DNA from 4 places in the Rhizobium sp. 57MFTsu3.2 genome. Region 3 is predicted to be linked to each of the others. Evidence: predicted binding sites of a transcription regulator. Region 3 holds the regulator's gene; each other region holds the start of a gene.
What was found. Region 3 encodes LexA, which represses DNA repair genes until DNA is damaged. Its sites were predicted from a motif close to TGTTCNNNNTGTGTTCNG; they were not measured.
Positions count from the first base shown of each region.

Region 1: ruvC (crossover junction endodeoxyribonuclease RuvC) is a predicted target of LexA. The motif match lies at 2,527-2,544, and genes of this name have one in related genera.
Region 2: AF71_RS14665 (metallopeptidase family protein) is a predicted target of LexA. The motif match lies at 1,859-1,876, and genes of this name have one in related genera.
Region 4: AF71_RS15935 (ImuA family protein) is a predicted target of LexA. The motif match lies at 1,884-1,901, and genes of this name have one in related genera.

Region 1 covers NZ_JDWI01000018.1:52,860-57,107, forward strand. The annotation lists gene AF71_RS18930 (DinB family protein) at 1-164, opposite strand, end outside; gene ruvB (Holliday junction branch migration DNA helicase RuvB) at 201-1,241, opposite strand; gene ruvA (Holliday junction branch migration protein RuvA) at 1,321-1,938, opposite strand; gene ruvC (crossover junction endodeoxyribonuclease RuvC) at 1,973-2,485, opposite strand; gene AF71_RS18950 (methyl-accepting chemotaxis protein) at 2,727-4,248, shown strand, end outside.
Region 2 covers NZ_JDWI01000012.1:13,484-17,731, reverse strand. The annotation lists gene AF71_RS14670 (DNA polymerase Y family protein) at 1-880, opposite strand, end outside; gene AF71_RS31680 (hypothetical protein) at 891-1,838, opposite strand; gene AF71_RS14665 (metallopeptidase family protein) at 2,000-2,437, shown strand; gene AF71_RS14660 (DUF1737 domain-containing protein) at 2,446-2,652, opposite strand; gene AF71_RS14655 (CoA ester lyase) at 2,666-3,574, opposite strand; gene AF71_RS14650 (hypothetical protein) at 3,686-3,928, shown strand; gene AF71_RS14645 (glyoxalase/bleomycin resistance/extradiol dioxygenase family protein) at 4,042-4,248, shown strand, end outside.
Region 3 covers NZ_JDWI01000036.1:5-4,252, reverse strand. The annotation lists gene AF71_RS27170 (HAMP domain-containing methyl-accepting chemotaxis protein) at 1-873, shown strand, start outside; gene kdsA (3-deoxy-8-phosphooctulonate synthase) at 894-1,739, opposite strand; gene AF71_RS27160 (VOC family protein) at 1,736-2,620, opposite strand; gene lexA (transcriptional repressor LexA) at 2,820-3,536, shown strand.
Region 4 covers NZ_JDWI01000013.1:139,090-143,337, forward strand. The annotation lists gene AF71_RS15920 (AAA family ATPase) at 1-88, opposite strand, end outside; gene AF71_RS15925 (VOC family protein) at 373-1,059, shown strand; gene AF71_RS15930 (NUDIX domain-containing protein) at 1,132-1,629, shown strand; gene AF71_RS15935 (ImuA family protein) at 1,951-2,706, shown strand; gene AF71_RS15940 (DUF982 domain-containing protein) at 3,368-3,655, shown strand; gene ligD (non-homologous end-joining DNA ligase) at 3,655-4,248, shown strand, end outside.

The DNA.
Region 1 (4,248 bases), on a different contig from region 3:
AGAATATGGTTGAGCGTCGCCTTGATCGACGGAAAGAAGCTTACGCGTGCCGCCTCGAACTCTCCCGGCTTCAACCTGCTGCAGGCTTCATGCAGGCGATGGTTCGCAAGCGCATTGTTATAGGCAAGCTTCCGTGTGGTCCTGCATGGGTCGAAAGTCGGCATCGGTAACTCCGTTTCTTGACGGGCAACCCGCAAGCGTCAGTCGTCCTCCTGGAACAAGCGAAACTGTGCCGCTTCCAGATCCTTTGGGGGCTGCATGCCGAGGTGCTTCCAGGCCGTCGCGGTCAGGACGCGGCCGCGTGGGGTGCGCTGAATGAAACCCTGCTGAATCATGTAGGGCTCGATGATGTCCTCGATCGCGTCGCGTGGTTCGGAAAGCCCTGCGGCGATGGTTTCGATGCCGACGGGGCCGCCGCCGAAATTGACCGCGATCATGTTGAGGTAGCGCTTGTCGAGCTGGTCGAGGCCCATGTTGTCGACGAGCAGCCGGGTCAGCGCCTCATCGGCAATCTCGCGGGTGACGGCTTCAGCCTTCGCCACTTCCGCGAAATCGCGCACGCGCCGCAGCAGGCGACCGGCAATACGCGGCGTTCCACGAGCGCGCCGGGCGATTTCCCGTGCACCCTCGTCGGTCATGGGCAGGTTCATCAGGCGTGCGCCGCGTCGAACGATCAGCTCCAATTCCTCGACGGTATAGAAGCTCAGGCGGACGGGAATGCCGAAACGGTCGCGAAGCGGCGTGGTCAAAAGGCCAAGGCGGGTCGTTGCTGCAACGAGGGTGAATTTCGACAGGTCGATCTTGACAGAGCGCGCGGCTGGTCCTTCGCCGATGATGAGGTCGAGCTGGAAATCCTCCATCGCGGGGTAGAGGATTTCCTCGACGGCCGGGTTGAGCCGGTGAATTTCGTCGATGAAGAGCACGTCGCGCTCTTCGAGATTGGTCAGTAGAGCGGCGAGATCGCCCGCCTTGGCAATAACCGGACCGGACGTCGAGCGGAAATTGACGCCGAGTTCCTTCGCCATGATCTGCGCGAGCGTCGTCTTGCCGAGGCCGGGCGGGCCAACGAAAAGGACGTGATCCAGCGCCTCACCACGGTTCTTCGCCGCCTCGATGAACACCTTCAGGTTTGCGCGCGCTTCCGCCTGGCCGGTGAACTCGTCCAGCGACTGCGGCCGCAGCGTCACATCCAGGTCTTCGCCTCGTTTCTCGGCCGATATCAGGCGCGCGGCTTCACTCATGCTGGCATTTCCCAATCTTCAAACGCTCGTGACCAATACACCAAGCCGAACGCTTTTGGCACCCGCTCGGGCAATTGGATCAGCGAGCCAGTTCCTTCAACCCAAGGCGGATGAGCTTGGCGCTGTCGGCGCCTTCACCGGCGGTCTTCATTGCGGCGGCAACGGCATTGGCAGCCTGGTCGCGGGAATAGCCGAGGTTCGTCAGCGCGGATACCGCGTCGGCGACAGGGGCAGCGGCAACACCTTCACCGAGCTCCTGCTTGAGGCCGATGGTGGCCGACGCTTCTCCGGCGAAGGCCGGCGCCTTGTTCTTCAGTTCGGTGACGATGCGCACGGCAACCTTGGGACCAACGCCCTGAGCGCGGGCGACTGCCGTGCGATCCTGCAGCGCGATGGCGTTCGCCAGTTCGCTTGGAGGCAGGGTCGAAAGGACGGCGAGAGCCACCTTTGCACCAACGCCCTGTACGCTCTGCAGGAGGATGAACCACTCTCTCTCGAGCGCGGTCATGAAGCCGAAGAGCTTCAGCTGGTCTTCGCGAACATAGGTCTCGATGAAAAGCACACAGGCCTCGCCCACCGAGCCGAGGCGGGAGAGCGTGCGCGCCGAGCAGAAGGCGACGTAGCAGACGCCGTGGACATCGACGAGGACGTAGTCATCGCCGATTTCATCGATGGTGCCTTTGAGCTTGCCGATCATGCAAATGGTCCGTTCGGTGGGTTTTCAGTGAAGATTAGCCGGCAAGCGCCGCCTGCCGCATGCGGCTGCTGCCGCGGTTATGAGCGTGGCAGATGGCGATGGCCAGCGCATCAGCCGCGTCGTTGCCCTTGAATTCGACCTTGGGCATCAGGATTTTCAGCATCATGTGGATCTGCTGCTTCTCGCCGTGGCCGACACCGATGACCGCCTTCTTGACAGCGTTTGGCGCATATTCGGCGACGGGCAAACCGGCGCGGGCAGGGACCAGCATGGCAATGCCGCGTGCCTGCCCGAGTTTCAGCGTTGCAACGGCGTCCTTGTTGACGAAGGTTTGTTCGACGGCAGCCTCATCAGGCTGATAGCTGTGCACGACTTCCGCCAGGCCATCGTGCAGCTGGCAAAGGCGCGAGGCCAGGTCCAGGTCGCCGTCCGAGGTGACCGTACCGGACGCGACGAAGCGCAAGGAATTGCCGAGCGTGTCGATAATTCCCCAGCCCGTGCGGCGCAGGCCCGGATCAACGCCGATGATGCGAATCGTATTTTGCATGCTTCACCCTATTGCACTCGCCAAATAACTGCCATCGATATGTGAACAAAACAAAAACATTCCTTGTTTTTGCCACACGCTGTTTACGGCAATTTAAGCTCCATAGCCGACTTTTGATCCACAAAATGTCAGAGGAACTCCCTTCTCAGGAAGGCAAGGTTCCCGTTTTCTGTTTTCAGGTCAGCCGGCAGGATGTTCCACGCTCTGCCGGTATGAGCCGTTCCGGAAGGGTTCATCGTTCATGGTTCAGAGATTTAAATCCCTGTCCTTCAAGGTCATCGCGACATTTATACTGCTGACCGCACTGTCGATTGCGGTCATCAACGTGCTTGCTTACTTCGCCAGCAGCCGCATTTCCGGTGAGCAGGCACTCAAGGCGAAGGAGAGCGTCCTGATCTTCCGCGGCGACATGCTGCAGGATCAGCTTGAGCAGTTGGAAAACCAGGCGAACTCGATTGCGCGCATCGAAGCGTTGCAGATGTCGATTACAAGCCTGAAGAGCGGTTGGAAGACAATCGAGAAGACGTCGGGTGATGCGCGCGCCGAATTGAAGAAGGTGTTCATCACCAACAATCCGAACCCGGCCGACCAGCGCGAAAAACTGGTGAAGCCGCAGGCACCAAGCGGCTTCTACTACGCCAACCATGAAACGACGCAGGGTGAAGTGGCCCGCGACCTGGAGAATACCGCCTTCAGCGACCTGCTGATCGCCGATCTCGATGGCAACGTCCTCTACTCCTACAAGAAGAACGACGATTTCGCGGAGAACCTGAAGACCGATGCATGGAAGGCGACCGGCGCCGGCCTTGCCTTCGCCAAGGCGATCGCCAACACCGCAAAGGCGACTGACGATTCCGCCCCCACCGGCTTTTCCGGTCTTCGCGTCGACGCGGCGAACGGCAAGTCGGCAATCTTCTATGCCGTGCCGATCGTCAAGCTCGGCGCGGCGAAGGGCGTGATGCTCTTCAAGGTCCGCGACAACATCATCACCAGCATTCTCGCCAAGGGCATCGTGTCCGGTAGCACGGCGCAAGCCGCTATCATCTCGGATGACGGATCGGCGATCGGCGTAAACTCGTCCGGCCAGCTGGCAACGCTCGATACCACGCCTTTCACCTTCGCGAAGGACGCGCTGTCGGCCAAGGGCATGACGGTCGACGACTTCGATCGCGCCGATGGCTCGGCACGAGCCTATGTTCGCGGCATCGATTATCAGGGCTCCCGCTTCCTCGTCGTGGAAAGCGTCCGCATCAGCGAACTCAATGCTGGCTCGCTGGAGATCGCCACGCTCCTGACGATGATTGCGTTTGGTGTTCTGATCATCATGGCCGTGGCAACCTGGGCCATCACCAAGCTGCTGTTCTCGCCGCTTGCCCGGCTCGCGGACGTCACGCGTGACGTCGCCGACGGCAACCTCGAAGTCGAGATCGGCAGCCAGAACCGCGGCGACGAAATCGGCACGATGGCCAAGGCATTGGCGCGGTTCAAGCAGTCGCTTGTCGAGAGCCGCGACCTGGAAGCTGCCAGCAACGAAACGCGGGCTCGCGCGGAGCGGGATCGCCAGCAGCACATGGCTGAGCGCGAGGCGGAAGCACGGACCCTGCAGGAAGTCGTCCAGGCGATCGACGAGGGCCTGCATCACCTTGCCAACGGCGATCTTGCCCATCAGATCGAGACCCGCTTCCCGAACGAACTCGAAGGCCTCCGGGTCAACTTCAACGAGGCGCTGGCTACCCTCAGCGAAACGATGACGGCGATCGGCG
Region 2 (4,248 bases), on a different contig from region 3:
AATCGTCGTGAATTGCCTGCAGGCGTTCGGCAAAGAGGGCGGCAATGCGCTTGGGCTCCCGCAAGGGCTGCGCGGTCCCGGCAGAAATGCGAAAAACCTTGCCGTCGACACGGAACAGGACCAACTCGAAGATACGGCCGCCGACACCGCGGGCTTCCAGCGAGGGCTTCAGGGAGACGGCAACCTGACCCGTGAGTGCGAGGATATCGTCTTCGGCTCCGATCGGCTCAATCAGGCGACGTTCGACCGAGAGGCTTGCGACCGGCAGGCGTGGAGAGACCGGCTCTTCATCGGTCCCAAGCGCCTGATCGAGCCTCAAGAGCACAGCTCCCCCAAAGCGGCGGGCGAGGGGGGCGCGGGGCGCGGTCAGCAAATCGCCGACATATTTGAGGCCCATCTTGTCCAGGCCCCCTATGGTTTCGTCCTCGAGACGCAGGGCCGCGACGGGCAGGGGAGCCAACGCCTGTTCTGCCTCCCCATGCTCGATGATGCCGCCTTGGCCAAAACGGCTGATGGCCCAGGACAATCCAGGCGAGGAAGAGATGGCGCCGCGGGCGTCAATTCCCATCTGGAAGAGCCGTGCGAGAATATCCTTGAGAAGGGGCGTCTCACCGCCAAACAGATGGGCGCACCCGGTAGTGTCAAGGAACAAGCCATCGACGCCGTCGAGAGCAACAAGCGGGGTATAGCGATCGCACCAGTCGGCGATCGCTTCCAGGAAGCGCCGGTTGGCGGCTGGGTCGTCCTCGATCACATCAAGCGTGGGGTAGATGGCGCGGGCTTCGGCGACACCCATATGCTTTCGGAGATTGAGTGTTTCGGCAGCCTCGTCCAGTGCCGTCAGCCGCATCGTATTGTTGAGGCGGCTGGAACAGACGATCGGTGCGGCTTCAGGACGTCCGTGCGAACGCCAGGAGAGCCCCCATTTCTTTCTTGCGATCCGGTCGGTTGGAAGGTGCGGAAAGTGGAGTGCCAGAATGCGTTGCGCGTTCGTCTGGAAGGCGAGGGTTGGCTGATTGGGAGACGGCGAAAAAACGGCGGTCATGGGGGTTCCACTCCAGTAGAAAGGAGAGGGGAGCCGGGTTGCGGCTCTTCTCCAGGGTGAGATGAAAAACCGGATTGCCGATGCTACCGCCCAGCATCGTGCCATCCGGCAAGGGGCGCGCCTGTGCCGGCGCGGGTGCTGCAAGGAAGCGGAAATAAGCGCTGCTGGCTTCTTCCTCTCCAGCCTGCCGCAACAGGAAAAGCGGGCGTTTCGATGCTTTCGCCCGCAAGCTCAAACGACGGCTCTCCGTCAGGCCGAAGGGCTTTGGGTTGCCGCGGATCTCCAGAACCGTCGCAGGAAAAACGCCGCTTTCGACTGCAGATTCCGCAAGCCAGAGAGCGTCTTCAAGCTTGCGCGGACTGGCATAGAAGAACTGGTCCGGTTTCAGACCGAAATCTCGTAACCCTACGGCGTAGGGGACGCCTGCTTCCATCGTGGAAACCATGTCCGCGATCCACAGGATCGGTAGCGGCGCACTGTGGCTCTCCTCGACTTGACGCTGCAGCATGGCGGCAAGCGCCAGCACAAAGCCGCTGCCGGCACCGGCCTCCCGCAAGAGGTCGGTGCGAGCCTCGGTGATCCCGTCGAGCGGCAAGCCGCCATCGATCGCCTCGTCGAGTGCGGGTATTCCAAGAGGAAGACGCGGGCCGCTGTCGTTCTTGGCGGCGAGGCCTTTGTCGGCCAAGGCTTCGCTTTGCGCGGCCGCCAAGGCCGGCGCGGGCTTCCCTTCAAGCTTTGCAATGGTTTCGCGGAGCGCAAAAAGCCGCTCGCGCGTCACGGCCGACTGTGCCATGACGTTCTCCAAGTCTCAGATGTTCCTGTTATGTTCTTATGGATTCCAGAGGCGGGCGAAAGAGTCAACAGGCATTTGATGTGAATTTATTCCTGCCTTTGATTCCGCTCTCGAAAATCGTGCGCAAAGGTTCTATATGGGCGGCAAAGGAAGGAATATTAATGGCCCGCATAGACCAGAGCGAGGATTGGCGGGATCGCCACGCGCCGACGATCAGTACCTTCGAGTCGTTGGCGATGGAGGCATATAGCCACCTGCCGGAAGAATTCCGCTCGCTGACCACCAATCTGACCATCGAGATCGAGGATTTCCCTGACGACGACGTGTTCGAGGACATGGCGCTGGAAACGCCATTCGACCTTCTCGGCCTCTTTGAAGGCCGGGGCATCTCGGAGCGTTTCACGATGGAAACCGGCGAACTGCCGAACCGTATCCGCCTCTACAGGCGGCCGATCCTCGACTACTGGGCCGAGAACGACGAGACGCTGGGCGATATCATCACCCACGTCCTCATCCACGAGATCGGCCACCATTTCGGTCTCAGCGACGACGACATGGAACGGATCGAGGCAAGTGCCGAAGAGGCGGCCGAACGCTAAGCCTTCGCTTACTGTTCGGATAGCTTCATGTCCGGGTGGTAGTCCTTGCCTTCGACTTCCTTGACGATCGCCTGAGCGCACATCACCTGGCCGGTCTGGGTGTTGAAGGTCAGCGACGGCGAGCCGTTCAGCGACCAGCCCTTGTTGAGGGCGTCGGTTACGCGATGACAGAAAGCGGCATCATCCTGGCCGGTCAGAAGGCGATAAAGCTTCATCTAGAGTCGTCTTTCACTTCGCCGTTTGGCGCTCAGTAATCAGGCGGGCTTTATGAACCAGACTTTCCGCCTGGACAAGATGCAGCCGCTCGATCATCCGTCCATTGACATTGATGACGTTCAGACCTTCGGCAGCCGGGTCGGCAAAGGCGGCGATGATTGCCTCCGCCTCGGCAATTGCCGCATTGTCCGGGCCGAAATGCCGGTTTGACGCTTCGATCTGAGCAGGATGGATCAGCATCTTGCCGTCGAAGCCCATGGCCCGGGCATGCGCGCATTCGGCGTCGAAGGCATCTGCGTCCTTGAAATCATTGAAGACACTGTCGATCGCGTCGAGGCCATAGGCACGCACGGCAAGTACCACCTGCATCAGCCAGGGCACGAGATAGGTGCGGCCGGGCTGCGGCAAGACACCGGTCTCTTTGCGCAGGTCGTTGAGGCCAACGACGAAACAATCGAGTCTTGAGCCCGGCGTGCGTCCGGCTTCGGCGATCGCCGCCGCGTTCAGAATGCCGCGGGGCGTTTCGATCATCGCCCAGATGCGGAGGCTTTCCGGCGCATCGGCATCGGCAAGCCGGTCGCTGATGGACATCACATCCTGAGGCTCGGCCACTTTCGGCAGAAGCACGGCATCCGGTTCCAATGCCAAGACCAGCTCCATGTCGGCATTGCCGAATGTGGAAGCCAGCGCATTGATGCGGATGATCCGCTCCTTGTTCACCAGAGGAGGGCCCGAAAAAAAGGCTTTCAGATTGTCGCGGGCTTCCGCCTTTCGCTCCGGCGCCACCGAGTCCTCGAGATCGAAGATCACGGCGTCGCAATCGAGCGCATGGGTCTTTTCCAAGGCGCGTGCATTGATGGCCGGAACGCTTAGCACCGAACGGCGGAGATTCAAGGAACGAGTCGGAGAGTTGCGGGTCATCACAAATCTGTGCCAAGCTTTGTGATGGGTGGCAAGACAACAAAAAGCCATGCTCACCTTGCAGAGAAAGAAATGAAGGACCACATTCCTTTCCGAAGAAAGGTCTAAACCATGCAAAGCATTCGTTCCGTCTTCCTCCTGCTCGCAGGCATCACAGCCTTCATTGCGTTGGCGCTCCTCACATTTTCTGTGACGCTCGCAGTTGGCGGTATCCTGACGGTGCTCATGGTTGGCCGCGCGCTTTCGCTGAAGATGAAACCGGCCCCCGTTCGCGCCACCGCCAGAACGAAGTCACATTCCGGCGAGAGCATGCGTATCTGGAATGACGGGCGCGGCACGATCATCGACCTCTGACCGTCGGGTCGTTTCCAGAAAAATTTCGACATCGCTGTCGGCTCGGCTGATCTTCCCGCGTCTTTGAAAGGCCAGGGCTTTTGCCCAAACCAAATCAAACAATGGAGGACAGAATGGATACCGCAACGGAAACCGGCGCAACGAAAATGCCGCCGGTCAAGAATGGCTTGTTGCCTTATGTCACCGTCGACGGTGCTTTGAAGGCGGCGGAATTCTACAAGCGTGCGTTCGGCGCCGAGGAGGCTTTTGTCGTTCCTCCTGACGAAAACGGGCGGACGATGCATGTTCACCTCTACGTCAACGGAAGCTCGCTGATGCTC
Region 3 (4,248 bases):
TACGAGAGGCTACGCGAGCAGTTCAATTCGAGCGTCCGCACGCTTTCCGGCACAATGAGGGATATCGCGACGGCAACCACTACGGTCAGGACTGGCACTAGCGAAATCGCAACAAGCACGGATGATCTGGCCCGGCGAACGGAACATCAGGCCGCATCGCTGGAGCAGGCAGCCTCGGCGCTAGATCAGATCACGGTTACGGTCAAAAACTCGTCGAAACGCGCCCATGAAGCAAACGCGATGATGACGGTGACGAAGGAAAGCGCCAGCTATTCGGCAACTGTCGTGCACGAGGCCGTAGCTGCGATGGAGAAGATCGAAGCATCATCCGTGCAGATCGGCGAAATCATCAACGTCATCGACGAGATCGCCTTCCAGACCAACTTGCTCGCGCTCAATGCTGGTGTTGAGGCCGCTCGTGCCGGCGAGGCCGGAAAGGGTTTTGCCGTCGTGGCGCAAGAAGTGCGCGACCTCGCCGGCCGCTCTGCCAAGCTGGCGAAGGAAATCAAGCAGTTGGTCGAGACTTCGTCCAGTCAGGTGTCAACCGGCGTTGCCTTGGTGAACCGCACCGGCGAAGCCTTGAACAGTATCGATCAGCAGGTGCTGAAGGTGACGACGCTGATCGAGGCGATCGTGCGCTCTTCCTCGGAACAGACGACCGCGCTCGTCGAGGTCAATGCCGCCGTCAACACCATGGACAGCGTCACCCAACAAAACGCCGCGATGGCGGAGGAAACCAGCGCAGCCTGCCGCGAGCTTGGCAACGAGGCGCTACACCTCAATCACCTGCTCTCCCGCTTCGCTCTCGAAGGCACGGAGAGGACGGCAGGATCGGCATATCCCACAAAGACGAGGTTGGCGCTCGCCGGTTGACGGCGTGCACGTCCATCCATTTATCCCGCCTTGGCAATCGCATCGAAGGCCAGCAGCTTTTCGAGAAGCCGCGGCATATCCCGCAGATAGACCATGTTGGGACCATCCGAAGGCGCATTGTCAGGATCTTCGTGGGTTTCCACGAATACGCCAGCGACGCCGACGGCGACCGCCGCACGCGCGAGCGTCTCCACGAACTCGCGCTGCCCTCCGCTCGAACCGCCCTGCCCGCCCGGCTGCTGGACCGAATGCGTGGCGTCGAAGACCACGGGGGCGCCCATCGCCGCCATGATAGGCAGCGATCGCATGTCGGAGACCAGCGTATTGTAGCCGAAGGAAGCACCGCGTTCGCAAAGCAAGATGTTCGGATTTCCGCTCGAATTCAGCTTGTTGAGGACGTTCTTCATGTCCCAGGGCGCGAGGAACTGCCCCTTCTTGACGTTGATGACGCGGCCGGTCTTGGCGGCGGCAACGAGCAGGTCGGTCTGACGGCTGAGGAAAGCTGGGATCTGCAGGATGTCGACGACGGTGGACACCTCGGCACACTGCTCTTCGGTATGAATGTCGGTCAGGACAGGAAAGCCGTATTCCCTCTTGAGATCGGCGAACACTTCAAGCGCCGTTTCGAGGCCGATACCGCGCTGCGCTGACAGCGACGTCCGGTTCGCCTTGTCAAAGGAGGACTTGTAGACGAGGCCGAGACCAAGCTTGTCGCAGAGTTCCTTCAGCACACCGGCGACCATGAAGGCATGCTCACGGCTCTCCATCTGACAAGGCCCGGCAATCAGCGACAGCTTGCCGGAATTCGAAAAGGTGACGCGGCCGGCGCCTTCGCCGACCACGACTTCGGAATTTGTCTGGCTCATCGTTTCTCCTCGAAGGCGAAGAGAGCGCCCTGTCCGGGCGCGGCCTTCACCAGAATTCGATTGTTCTTGCGCGTATAGGTCATCCCGTTAGCAGCCAATTGCGCTTCTGTCACGGCGAGATCGCCTACTTTGAAAACGATGGCAACACCACGCAGACCGCGATCGTCGGAAGGCGCAGGGATGTCGAAGTAGGCGTCCAGTCCATCCGGGGAGAGAACACTCACTCTGGCATTCGGAGTTGTCACACTCACACCGAAGGCCTCATTGGTCGTTCCCAAGCTGTGGGCGGCGGCGCGCAGGAATGGTCCAAACGCCTTGGGGTCGGGTGCCCCAAGCACGATCTCTGCGATCCCAACCACCCCATTTGCATGCACTTGCAGGGCTTTCCGGTCGGCTGGCAGCGGGTTGACACGTTGGCATGTGAAGAAAAAGAAATCTGGAGCGCGCAGGTCAACTGCAAAGGCGAGCTTAAATGCAGCCGTCACCTCCGAGCCATCGGGCATCTTCATCGGCCGCTCGAACTGCAGCATCTCGCCGCCATTGATCTTTTCGGACAGAAACCGGGCATGGTCGCGATCGGCATCTGCCGTCGCAAAGACCACGGCAGACAGCCCATCGTCTCCACATCGGAATCGAAAGGCACGGTCCCGCGCGGTGAAGACATTGCCTTTCTGCGCCGAAGCTTCATGCAGTTCGGCATTGGCGACCCCGAGAGGCTCCAGATAAGTTTCGTCGGCGAAGAATATGCAGGCATTCTCGGTCCCAAACGGGTGCCGGGCGTCGGGCGCGACGGTGAATCCCAGCTTTCCGAGACGCTCGCGCGAGAGCCTGATATTTGGAACCGGCAGCACGATGTGGTCCAGCGGATGTGCTTCGCTCATGGCAACTTCTCCGGAATTTGCGAAGATGTGCGCCGGGCAACAGGACAATGCAACCCCCTTCTACGCTTTCGGTCAAATGAGACGCAAAAACTCAGCAAGTTGCAGGCAAGTTTTACGAAAATTTAGGTACTTGCGGAACACATATGGAACATATAGTGTCTGTTCTGGCTTTGTTTCACGACTCTGGGGTTCAACTTCGATGCTGACGCGCAAGCAACAGGAGCTTCTTCTCTTCATTCACGAGCGAATGAAGGAGTCCGGTGTCCCCCCTTCTTTTGATGAAATGAAGGATGCCTTGGACCTCGCGTCGAAGTCAGGCATCCACCGCCTGATTACCGCGCTGGAGGAACGGGGCTTCATTCGCCGACTGCCGAATCGAGCCCGCGCTCTGGAAGTCATCAAACTGCCCGAGGCATATAACCCGAGCCTGCAGCCCCGCCGCGGTTTTTCGCCGAGCGTTATCGAAGGCAGCCTCGGCAAACCACAGCCAGTTGTGGCGCCGAAGCCAGCGCCGCAGGCTGACAACGGCGGTCCTGCCTCTGTACCGGTCATGGGACGGATTGCTGCCGGCGTACCGATTTCGGCAATTCAGAACAATACCCATGACATCACGGTTCCGGCGGACATGCTTGGCCCAGGCGAGCACTATGCGCTTGAGGTCAAGGGCGACTCGATGATCGAGGCCGGCATCTTTGATGGCGACACGGTAATCATCCGCAACGGCAGCACCGCCAATGCCGGCGACATCGTTGTTGCGCTTGTCGATGATGAGGAAGCGACGCTCAAGCGCTTCCGCCGGAAAGGCGCCTCCATCGCACTTGAGGCGGCAAACCCGGCTTACGAGACGCGCATTTTCGGGCCTGACCGTGTCAAGGTCCAGGGCAAGCTTGTCGGCCTCATTCGCCGCTATCATTGAAGGCAAGCGGCTCGCCGTCAAAGGTGCCGCTTCGCCAATTATACGCCCGATGGCGGATCCAAGGGCGGTCGAGCCTCGTATATAGGCCGTCGTTTCGACGGGGCTACCTTGATCGTCGATCCTTACCTCAGCGGCACCAAAGCGACGCAAGGTTTCGCCGGTGAACAAAAGTGCGCCCGACCGGCACCCCGTCGTGCGGAGGCGAGCGGGTGTCACGACGATATCGGCCGTATCGCAGGCAGCGCCGAAGTAAGCGGGATTTTCGACGATCGTCACGAAGTAGCCGCTATCGTGCGTGGCTGTGCACCAGGCGCCTTTCAGGCATACAAATCGGTCCTCAGCGCTCGTCGCAGCCTGACGTAACGCATCGCGGGCATTGCGCAATTCCATATGTGGACGGCTCCCTGTTGCAAGTGTTTTCTGCAGATATTTTTGATCGGATCGCTTGCTTCCATATGTGCGGCCTTTGTGTGTGGTCGCACATGACCACTGGCCAAGATGGTTTCCGCAACGCGCGTTCCTAACACGGTAACGACCTTAAAAGGCCAGTGGAATTAACGGAGTGTCACGCGTCTTGGATCGATCGATCGCACCATCTGCTCTTCACTTGCAAGTTCACAGCATCAGCTCAGCACGGTGACGTCCCTGCTCACCGTGATGGCCAATCTCCTAAATTAAACTGTTGCGCTTTGTCCTTCTGTACGCCTGTAAG
Region 4 (4,248 bases), on a different contig from region 3:
CGATCAAGTGCGGATAGTTCGTCGCGCCGATGACGATGACCCTGCAAACCGCACGCGCTGTTTCGGATATGTCTCTGGCTGAGGACATACTAGAGGCGGGCATCGAAGCAGCGTTGGTGCTTGCAAGGAAATCGGAGCCATAACCTCCGTTTAGACGCCAGCGAAAATGGGCGGCAAATCCTCGCAACTGCCGGATTGTTGTCTCGATGAGGCGTGCCGACTAAAATCCGACTTCGGGTCTGGGGGCACCATAGGGGCAATCGCGTTGATGTCGGCCGTAGTGCAGGTTTGTAGAGTTTGATAACTCGCGTCATCCGTGAGCGCTCCCCACCTGCCGTTTATCTCGCAGCTAAACAATCTAGGAGACTCGAGATGGGTAATACCGAGGTTCGCAGCGAAAATTCACCCCGGCCCACGCGCGATCGAGGCGTCGACATGAAGCTGGAAGTGGTCGTAATCCCCGTAGCCGACGTCGATCGGGCCAAGAGCTTCTACGCGAGCCTTGGCTGGCGGCTAGACGGCGACTTCACCGCTGGTAGCGAGTGGCGCGTAATCCAGTTCACGCCGCCCGGTTCGGGATGCTCGGTCATCTTCGGAAAGAACGTCACTTCGGCTGCGCCCGGTTCTGCGCGGGGCCTATATCTGATCGTCTCCGACATCGGCGCGGCGCGCGAGGAACTTCTGGCGCGCGGTGTACGGATCAGCGAAGTGTTTCATGCAGGCGAAGAAAAGATTGGTACCGACGAGCCGTACCTTTTCGGGAGCCGGAGAGTAAGCGGCCGCGACCCTGAGCGCCGCACCTATAGGACCTACGCCTCGTTCAATGATCCTGATGGGAACGGCTGGTTGTTGCAGGAGGTCACCGGCCGCTTGCCGGGTCGCATAGACACGGGCGGGGCAGCCTTCGTTTCTTCCGCCGAACTCGAGGCCGCGCTGCGGCGCGCGTCAGAGGCCCATGGTGAACACGAGAAACTGACCGGGCAACACGATGAAGGTTGGCCAATCTGGTATGCGGAATACATGGTAAAGGAACAAACGGGAGAGCCGTTGCCTACCTAGCCATGGCCGCAGGGGCGAGGCCACTTACTCGAAAGCCTTGCCGCGTATCGGCCTTCGCTCCATGTTCGCGCGATGGACCAGCCGGATCGACATTTCTCGAAGCTGACGCCTTACACGCACAGGGTTTTTGCAGGCGACCTGGCGGAGCAGGTCGGGGCGCTTTGCTATCGGAAATCTCTCCGCGGTATCGACATACTTCTGATCACGACCCGCCAAACAAAGCGGTGGACCATTCCCAAGGGATGGCCGTGCGCTAATTTGAAAGCGTACCAGGCCGCAGAGCGGGAAGCGTGGGAAGAGGCCGGCGTCCGGGGAAAGATCAGGAAGAAGACCTTCGGTCATTACACGTATACGAAGTACCTGAAGGACAACGAGCACGTAACTTCGATCGTCGGCGTTTATCTGCTCGAGGTCAGGCGGGAGCGCTTAAAGTTTCCAGAGCAAGACCAGCGCGATTTGATTTGGAGACATCCGCGAGAAGCAGCCGTCTTGGTGCAAGAGCCAGAGCTGAAGGGGTTGATCCTAAAGTTGGGTCGGAAGTGGAAAGCTAGCGCAAGATCAGTGGCCTGATACGTGTTGCCAGCTTTGCGGCCGAGTTCGATACTCCGGTCGCAGACGCCGCACACCAAGGTATGATTGAGCCGCGATACTTCCGCGAGGTTCTCTCGTCGCAGGAATTTTTTCTCATCGTTAGATATCGTACGAACTTGAATTTCGACCGGCTACGGCATTGGATTCGTTCGCGGATCATTTTCATGCCACCCCTAGAAAAGCCGAGCTGCCCATGGTGACCGCAGATAGCCCTATTGACTAGACTGCCTTACCGGAACACATGTAGAACATAATCGCTTCCAAAGCGAGATGGAACCCATGAATTGACGAAGGCTACAGATGGCGCATGCGAGCGCAAACCCCGTTATTTCCGAGCTTCGCGAGCGTATTTCTCATCTTGATGGCGCCCTATCGCGACGGAAATGCGCCCTGCCATTTGGTGTGCCGGAAATTGATAGCCATCTGCCTGGTGGGGGGCTGGCATTGGGAGCGATCCACGAGTTCGCGGGCGGTGGTGCGGGGGCCGTGGATGGGGCAGCCGCAGCCCTTTTTGCAGCCGGGGTCGCCGCTCGCACGAAAGGGAAAGTGATTTGGTGCCTTACCCGACCGGATCTCTTCTTTCCTGCGCTGGCGCAGGTCGGCCTTCACCCGAACCGGGTAATATTCGTCGAAGCGGATCGAGAGGAGGATGTTCTCGCGTCGATGGAGGAAGCCCTTTCCTACGGTGCACTAGGAGCCGTCGTTGCTGAATTGGTTCGACTGCCGATGACGGCGTCCCGACGGCTGCAACTGGCGGCGGAAAAGTCCGGCACACTGGGATTGATTATTCGGCGGTGGCGCCGACAGAGCGAGGCAACGGACTTCGGTCAGCCAACGGCCTCGGCCACGCGATGGAGGGTAAGCGTTATGCCATCGGAAGAGCTTCCTGTTCCTGGTGTGGGGAGGGCTCGCTGGATGCTGGAGTTAATGAGAGTGAAAGCTGGCGAGTGTGCCGAGTTCGAAGTCGAAGCTTGTGATTTGTCCGGTCGCATTGCGATCCCAACGTCGGCTGGAACTTGGAGTACCGGAGGAAATCGATCCGCCCATGCCAGTTGAGTTTACCAGGATCACTCATCTAATCCACCTTGCTGGTACACGCCGCATGACGCGCATGTTCGCCGAGCAGTGACGCCGGGTGACCTTAACAAATCCTGTCCGATGAAACCGAAGACGACAAAGGAAATGTCATGTCTGCGATGAAGCAAGTGCGCGAGGAAATTAGTCCAGTCGATCAAGCTATAGAGTGGCACGATGGCGATCTGCATGCCACGATTGCCACACTGATCGACGACTGCCGCTTCCTTCGAGACCAGCTCGATACCGCTCAGAAATGCATGAGCAGCGGTCTAACGCGGGGTTGGAAGCCAAGATCTGAGCGATGATCAACTGTGGGAACTGAGCGCAAAAAGGACCTGCCAGTTGGTGCGCCCGGGAGGTACGGGAATCCAGCGCAGATTGATGCACCATTGCTCGCTGGGCAACGACACAACGCTCTTTGATTTAGTGATGACTGATATAAAGAGTTGAGCAATCCCGCAAAAAGCCACATCAGAGTGGACCCAGAGAAGTGTTTTCCAAATGGAAACGGCTATCCTTCAGGGGAAAGGTTAACTCCCATGCGACGCTTTTGTTCCGCTGGACTTATATATTTTCACTCCCCTAGACAAACGAATCACTTGGCATTTTAGTGGGCGGAGATATGTCAAGGAGTTTCGCCATGGCCGTCGATCTTCCCGTGTTTATTAAGCCCCTGCAGGTCGAAATCGATGGCATGGGACGATATCGAAAAGCGGAGACCGTCGACCAACTGGCGGCCATGCTGCTCAGCGGCAAATGGCATCATCGCGGCGGCGAGAAATTTCACAGTGCGCTGATGCGATCGGTGGAGGCCTTGGAATTTTATACCGATGCCGATACAGCCAGGGCCGCGTTCGTCGATGCTGCCCACGAGGCAGGCATGCTCGTACTTCCCGACGACATCGCCGAGATGAAAAAGGCTGGCTAATGGTGAAGGCTCCTCGTGAACGGCCGTTGCTGGCCGACTACCAGCCAATCCGTTCCCGTCCACGAGAGCCGCGCGACCCCAAGCAGCCTCAGCTGCCATTCGACCCAATGCCCGACCGGATCGAGCCGTGCCTGGCGCTTTTGAAGCCGCGCCCGCCGGTCGGCGACGAATGGTTCTATGAAGTAAAGTGGGATGGGTATCGGATCGCGGTCCACCTCAACAAGGGTAACGTTCGCATCCTGACGCGTGGCGGACACGACTGGACGCATCGCTTCCCACACATTGACCAGGCGGCTAAGGCACTGGATGTTGGGAGCGCCATCATCGACGGGGAGGCGGTAGTCCTCGATCCCGAAGGTCGCCCTCACTTCGGAATGCTGCAGAACTCGCTCGGGGGACGAGGAGGCAAGCTTCGGTCCGGCCAGGCGATGATGATGGCTTTTGATCTGCTTTATTTCGACGGTCACGATATCCGCAGCTTGGAACTGACGGCGCGGCGCTACTTTCTGGAGTCACTCTTGCGAAACGAGGATGGCGCTATCCGCCTGTCCGATACCATTGATGGTGATGGCCGTGAGATTTTTGCCGCTGCA